DNA from 3 places in the Calditerricola yamamurae genome. Region 2 is predicted to be linked to each of the others. Evidence: riboswitches for the same ligand, from Rfam matches in the RefSeq annotation. Region 2 holds a riboswitch; each other region holds the start of a gene.
What was found. Region 2 has a riboswitch for S-adenosylmethionine ahead of ACYQ0Z_RS02870 (nitrite/sulfite reductase). Riboswitches for the same ligand answer to the same signal wherever they lie in the genome.
Positions count from the first base shown of each region.

Region 1: linked by a shared signal. The riboswitch ahead of ACYQ0Z_RS01110 (homocysteine synthase) and the one ahead of ACYQ0Z_RS02870 (nitrite/sulfite reductase) in region 2 are both predicted to bind S-adenosylmethionine.
Region 3: linked by a shared signal. The riboswitch ahead of ACYQ0Z_RS01785 (methionine ABC transporter ATP-binding protein) and the one ahead of ACYQ0Z_RS02870 (nitrite/sulfite reductase) in region 2 are both predicted to bind S-adenosylmethionine.

Region 1 covers NZ_BAAIFH010000003.1:200,676-202,936, reverse strand. Annotated here, with positions in the region: gene ACYQ0Z_RS01115 (NAD(P)H-dependent flavin oxidoreductase) at 1-583, shown strand, start outside; SAM riboswitch class I at 671-796, shown strand; gene ACYQ0Z_RS01110 (homocysteine synthase) at 911-2,212, shown strand.
Region 2 covers NZ_BAAIFH010000004.1:313,758-316,018, reverse strand. Annotated here, with positions in the region: gene ACYQ0Z_RS02875 (MraY family glycosyltransferase) at 1-652, shown strand, start outside; SAM riboswitch class I at 748-874, shown strand; gene ACYQ0Z_RS02870 (nitrite/sulfite reductase) at 950-2,261, shown strand, end outside.
Region 3 covers NZ_BAAIFH010000004.1:68,815-71,075, forward strand. Annotated here, with positions in the region: gene ACYQ0Z_RS01785 (methionine ABC transporter ATP-binding protein) at 1-940, opposite strand, end outside; SAM riboswitch class I at 1,053-1,177, opposite strand; gene hemL (glutamate-1-semialdehyde 2,1-aminomutase) at 1,266-2,261, opposite strand, start outside.

The sequences.
Region 1 (2,261 bases), on a different contig from region 2:
GGAAGCCGGGGGACATCGGGCATCGTTCCGCAACCGGCTGTCCGCGGAAGAGGATTATCCGCTCCTCGTGTTGCTGCGCCTCGTACGGCAGGAGGTGCCGTTGCCTCTCCTCGCCGCCGGCGGCATTATGAACGGACGCGATGTGGCGGCGGTGTTGGCGGCGGGCGCGTGTGCGGCCCAGATGGGCACGGCATTTCTCCGGTGCCCGGAAAGCGGAGCCCATCCGGTTCACAAAGCGGCCCTCGTTGACCCGCGATTCACCTCGACGACGTTGACGCGCGCCTTTACCGGCAGGCGTGCCCGAGGATTGGTCAATCGCTTTATACGGGAACATGATGCGGCCGCACCGGCCGCATACCCCCACCTGCACCATCTCACCCAGCCCCTCCGAAGGGCGGCGGCGCAGGCCGGCGACCCGGAGGGCATGGCGCTGTGGGCGGGGCAAGGCTTTCGTTTGGCCCGCGAGATACCGGCCGCGGAACTCGTGCACCAGCTGATGGACGAGGCGCGCCAGGGGCTTGCGGAGGTGTCCCAAACGCTCTGCGGGCGTTCCGATGCGCCCAACGCGCACGGTTTCCGTTGACAAAGGGGGGACGTGCGCCCTATAATGAGCGTAACGTTGCGTCAATCCATAATCTTTCGCCTTCTTCAATCCGCAAGGAGAAGGCTCCTCTTATCGCGAGAGGCGGAGGGACTGGCCCGATGAAGCCCGGCAACCGGTGGGATCCAGCGGTAGCAGACTCCCACAACGGTGCCAATTCCTGCAGAATCCTGCGCGGATTCTGAGAGATGAGAGGGGCGTAATGCGGTTGAAACGCCCCTTCTCGATGGAGAAGGGGCGTTGCCCTTGATAGGGGGCCTGTGGCGCGCCGGCGCCCCGGGACATTTGACCACGAGGAGGAAGGAGCGCATGAGCATCGAGACGCAAACTGCCAATGCCCATCGTCTGGAAACCCTGGCCATCCACGCCGGCCAGCAGCCCGATCCGACGACGGGGGCCCGGGCCGTGCCGATCTACCAGACGACGTCGTACGTCTTCCGCGACACCGACCATGCCGCCAACCTGTTTGCCCTGAAGGAGTCCGGCAACATCTACACGCGGATCATGAACCCGACCAATGACGTGCTGGAGCAGCGCGTGGCGGCCCTGGAGGGCGGGGTAGGCGCCCTGGCGGTAGCCTCGGGGCAGGCGGCGGTCACCTACGCCATCCTGAACATCGCCCAGGCGGGAGACGAGATCGTCTCCGCCACCAGCCTCTACGGCGGGACGTACAATTTGTTTCACTACACGCTGCCCAAGTTCGGCGTGACGGTGAAGTTCGTCGACGCGCGGGACCCGGAAAACGTCCGCCGCGCCATCACCGGCCGCACCAAGGCGGTGTTCGCCGAGATGATCGGCAACCCCAGGCTGGACGTGCTGGATATCGAGGCCATCGCCGAGGTAGCCCATGCCCACGGCATTCCGCTTATCGTCGACAACACCGTGCCCACGCCGTTCCTGTGCCGGCCCTTTGACCACGGCGCCGACATCGTCGTCCATTCCGCGACGAAATTCATCGGCGGCCATGGCACGACCATCGCCGGGATCATCGTCGACAGCGGCAAGTTCGACTGGACCAACGGCAATTTCCCTGCCTTCACCGAGCCGGATCCCAGCTATCACGGGATGGTCTTGAGCGAGGCCTTCGGAAACATGGCCTACATCCTGAAGGCACGCGTCCAGCTCCTGCGCGACACGGGGGCGGCCCTTTCGCCCTTCAACGCCTTCCTCCTGCTGCAGGGCCTGGAGACACTCCATCTGCGCATGGAGCGGCACAGCGAAAACGCGCGGAAGGTGGCGGAGTTCTTGGCCGGCCATCCCTATGTGGAATGGGTCGACTACCCCGGTTTGCCGGACAGCCCGTATCACGAGCTGGCCAAGAAGTACCTGCCGCGCGGGCAGGGCGCCCTCGTTACCTTCGGGATTCGCGGAGGCCTGGAGGCGGGGAAGAAATTCATCAACAGCGTCAAGCTCCACTCCCACCTGGCCAACATCGGCGACGCCAAGTCGCTGGTGATCCACCCGGCCAGCACGACACACCAGCAGCTCACCCCCGAGGAACAGGCGCAAACTGGCGTGACGCCGGAGCTGGTGCGGCTGTCGGTGGGGCTGGAGCACATCGACGACATCCTCGAGGACCTCGACCAGGCGCTGCGGGCCAGCCAGCGGTGAAAACGGAGTGGAGGGAAGCGGCCGGAAAACCGGCTCCTTTAGCCTGGAA
Region 2 (2,261 bases):
GCCCAAGCTGATCGCGCAGGTGGCGGCGGCACTCGTGCCCTTCGTAGCCGGTGTGCGCGTCTATGGCGTGCGCGATGTCGTCGACGGCGGAATGATCCTGTTTCCCCTGTGGCTGTCGCTGCTGGCAACGATGCTGTGGGTGGTGGTCCTCATCAACATCATCAATTTCCTCGACGGTGCGGATGGGTTGGCCGCCGGTGTAACGGCCATTGCCGCCGCCAGCCTGACGGTGATCGCCCTGTTGAAAGGGCAGGCCACAACGGCTGTGCTGACGGCCGCCCTGATGGGCGCTTGCCTGGCGTTCCTGCGCTTCAACCTGCCGCCGGCGACGATCTTCATGGGCGACACCGGATCGGCGTTTTTGGGGTACTATTTGGCCGTCGTGGCGCTGGACGGGACGCTGAAAACCGTTACGTTTCTCTCGCTGGTGGCCATGCTGCTGGTTTTCGGAGTGCCGTTGTTTGACAGCGTACAGGTGATCCTGCGCCGCTTGCGGGAAGGGCGGCCCATTTACCAGGCCGACCGTTTCCATGTCCACCATCGCCTGCTGGCGTACGGCCTCACGCAGGCGCAGACGCTGGCCGTCTTGTACGGGGTGTCGGTTTTGCTGTCCGTGGTTTCCCTCCTCCTCTATTGGTGGGTGGTCGGGTAGTCCGAAGACGTGAGAAAATTGAGTTGACCTATCTGATTTCAGGGAGTAAGATAGGGGTAACGCCCGATGGAAATTGCATACGACCGGAACACATCCCCTTATCGAGAGAGGGGGAGGGACTGGCCCGATGAACCCTCGGCAACCGGCCCACACTTCCCGCGCGGTGAGCACGGTGCCAATTCCAGAAAAGGCGCGCGGCGGGCGCGCCTTTGAAGATAAGGAGAGAAAAGCGCGCCCTTTTCTCTTCGTTCAAAGGGGAGAAGGGCGCGTTGATTTTTCCGAGGAGGGTGAGGGCTCATGGCGTTTAAGTATCAATGGAAGTGGGCGGAGGACCCGTCCAAGCTGAACAAGGTGGAGCTCCTGAAGCTCAACCGCGATGGCCTCGACATTCTCGACGACATTGAGCGGCTGGCGGCGGCCGGGCACGAGGCGCTGACCGACGACGACCTGCAACTCCTGAAGTGGGCCGGGATCTACGCGCAACGGCCGAAGGAGGACGGCTTCTTCATGATGCGCATCCGCGTGCCGTCGGGCGTGCTCAACAGCCGGCAAGCGCGCGAGGTGGCCCGCATCAGTCGCGAATACGGACGCAGCCTGGTCGACGTGACGACGCGGCAGTGCTTCCAGCTGCACTGGGTGCGCATCGAAAACTGCCCCGAAATCTTCAAGCGCCTGGCCGAGGTGGGGCTCTATACCTATGAAGCCTGTGGCGACTGCCCGCGCAACATCGTCGGCAACCCGCTGGCCGGCATTGATCCCCACGAGCTGATCGACACGCGTCCCATCGTGGAAGCCGTGCAAAACGCGATCTGGATGAACCGCGAATTTTCGAACCTGCCGCGGAAGTACAAGATTTCGATATCGGCGAACATTTACAACGCAGCCCATGCCGAAATCAACGACTTGGCCTTCACCCCGGCGATGAAAATGATCGACGGGGAGGAAGTGGTTGGCTTCCACGTATGGGTGGGCGGCGGCCTGTCCTCCAAGCCGCACATGGCCCGGCAGCTCGACATGTTCGTGCGGCCGGAAGAGGTGGTCAAGGTCGCCGTTGGCGTCACCCGCGTGTTCCGCGACTACGGCTATCGGGAGAAGCGCCACCGCGCCCGCCTGAAGTTCCTCGTCGCCGACTGGGGGGTCGAGAAGTTCCAGGAAGTCCTCGAGGGCTACATCGGGAAGTTTCCCGGGCGGGGCGAGGACAAGATCGTCGGCTGGAACGCGGGCTACTTCACCGGCGTGCACCGGCAGAAGCAAGAGGGGCTGTACTACGTCGGCCTGTCGGTGCCGGTTGGCCGCATGAGTGCCGACGAGCTGGAAGGGTTGGCTGAGCTGGCCGACAAGTACGGCAATGGCTCGCTGCGCACGTGCAACACGCAGAACATTCTGATCACACACGTGCCGGAAAACAAGGTGGAGGCGCTGCTCGCCGAACCGCTCCTGAAGCGCATCACCCCGTTCCCGAAAACCTTCTCCGGCCATGCCGTTTCCTGCACGGGGATCGAGTTTTGCAACCTGGCCCTTACCGAAACCAAGGAGCGCATGCGCAAGATCGTCGCGTATCTCGACGAACGCATCCCTCTCGACGTGCCTATCCGCCTGCACATCAACG
Region 3 (2,261 bases), 240 kb from region 2:
GCGACCCCTCACACAGGCGGATGTCAGCCGCATAGCGGCGGATGGCCTCCTCGACCACCGGCGCCGTGACCCCGGCCAGGTCGAGGCGCAGGTACGCTTCCGCTGTCTCCGCAGCGGCACGGGGCGCCCTGACCCCAGAAGCTTGCGCGGCCACCGGTTTGCTCTCCTCGCTGAAGGCGCTAACATAGGCCCCCCGTTGTCCGGCACGCCCCTGCTGCAAAAAGCGGCGCGCCGTCTCCGTCTGCGGACGGGCCACCACCTCGGCCACCGGGCCCACTTCGACGATGCGTCCGCCTTCCATCACGGCGACGCGGTCACACACGGCCTGGATCACATCCATCTCGTGGGTCACCAGCACCACGGTGAGCCCAAAGCGGCGGTTGATGGACCGCAGCAGGTCGAGGATCTGGTCGGTCGTCTCCGGATCGAGGGCCGATGTGGCCTCGTCGCACAAAAGCACGTGGGGCCGGTTGGCCAGGGCCCGGGCAATGCCAACGCGCTGCTTCTGCCCGCCCGACAGCTGGGACGGATAGGCGTCGGCACGCTCGGTCAGGCCGACCAGTTCCACCAGCTCGTCGACGCGCTGGCGGATTTCGCGTTTCGGAACGCCGGCAATCTCCAGGGGCAGCGCGATGTTTTCGCGCACCGTCCTCGACCAGAGCAGGTGAAAGTGTTGGAATACCATGCCGATGCGCTGCCGCGCCCGCCGCAGCTCGCGTTCCGAAAGGGCCGTCAGTTCGACGCCGTCGACGACCACGCGCCCTGCCGTCGGCCGCTCGAGCAGGTTGATGATGCGCAGGAGCGTGCTCTTGCCGGCACCGGAACGGCCGATCAGGCCGAAAACCTCACCCTTTTGCACCGAAAGGTCGATGCCTTTTAGCACCTCCACGGTCTTGCCGCCCGTGGAGAAGGTTTTGCGAATGCCGTGCAGTTCAATCATCGTCGGCCTCCGTTAAAACCAATTAATCCGATCCGAATTTATGAAGATGCTTCACAAAAAAATCCTTTCTGAGAGACCTCAGAAAGGATTTGTTGCAAACGCAACGCCTCCTCTCTTATCTCTCAGAACGCCGCCTACGCAGCCGTTCTGCAGGAGTTGGCACCTTCCCGCTCCCCAAGGGGCAGCAGGGGTTGCCGGGCTTCATCGGGCCAGTCCCTCCGCCACTCTCGATAAGAGATGGCTGTTCGATGCCGGATTCAGTTGTCGAAAAAGAGTATAGTACAGGTTGACCTGCTTGTAAAGAGGGGGTTTTGATTTGCATAAATTACAGTTGTTTCAAGACCTCACGGTGCACTTCCAACGTGCGGTCGATGTCGGCATCGGTGTGGGCCGTGGAGACAAACATCCCCTCAAACTGCGACGGCGGGATGTACACGCCCCGTTCGAGCAGCAGGCGGAAATAGCGGGCAAAGCGCTGGGTGTCCGACGTGCGCGCGGTGGCGTAGTTGACAACCCGTTCGCCGGTGAAGAAGAAGCCGACGAGGGAGCCGACGCGGTTGATGCAATAGGGAATGCCGGCCTCTTCGGCGTTCTGGGCCATTCCCTCGGCCAGGCGCGCCGCCTTGCGCTCCAGCTCCTCGTAGATGCCGTCCTGACCCAGCTCGCGCAACGTGGTGACCCCGGCGGTCATCGCCAGTGGGTTGCCCGACAGGGTACCGGCCTGGTACACCGGGCCGTCGGGGGCCACGTGGCGCATGATCTCCTCCCGCCCGCCGTAAGCGCCGACGGGAAGGCCGCCACCGATAACCTTGCCCAGACAGGTAAGATCGGGCAGCACGCCGTACTTCCCCTGCGCCCCGCGATAGTCGACACGGAAGCCGGTGATCACCTCGTCGAAGATCAGCAGGGCCCCATACTGACGCGTGATCTCGCGCAAGCCTTCCAAAAAGCCGGGCTTCGGCGGCACGACACCCATGTTCCCGGCCACCGGCTCGACAATCACCGCAGCAATGTCATCCCCGTAGCGCTCGAAGGCCAATTTGACACTGTCAAGGTCGTTGTACGGACAGGTGATCGTGTTTCGGGCCACCGTCTCCGGCACGCCGGGGCTGTCGGGCAGTCCCAATGCCGCCATGCCCGAACCGGCTTTGATGAGCAGGCTGTCGGAGTGGCCATGGTAACTGCCCTCGAACTTGAGGATCTTGTTGCGTTTGGTGTAGCCGCGGGCCAGGCGCAGGGCGCTCATCGTCGCCTCGGTGCCGGAGTTGACCATGCGCACGACCTCGACGGAGGGCAGGGCCTCGACGAGCAGCCGGGCCAT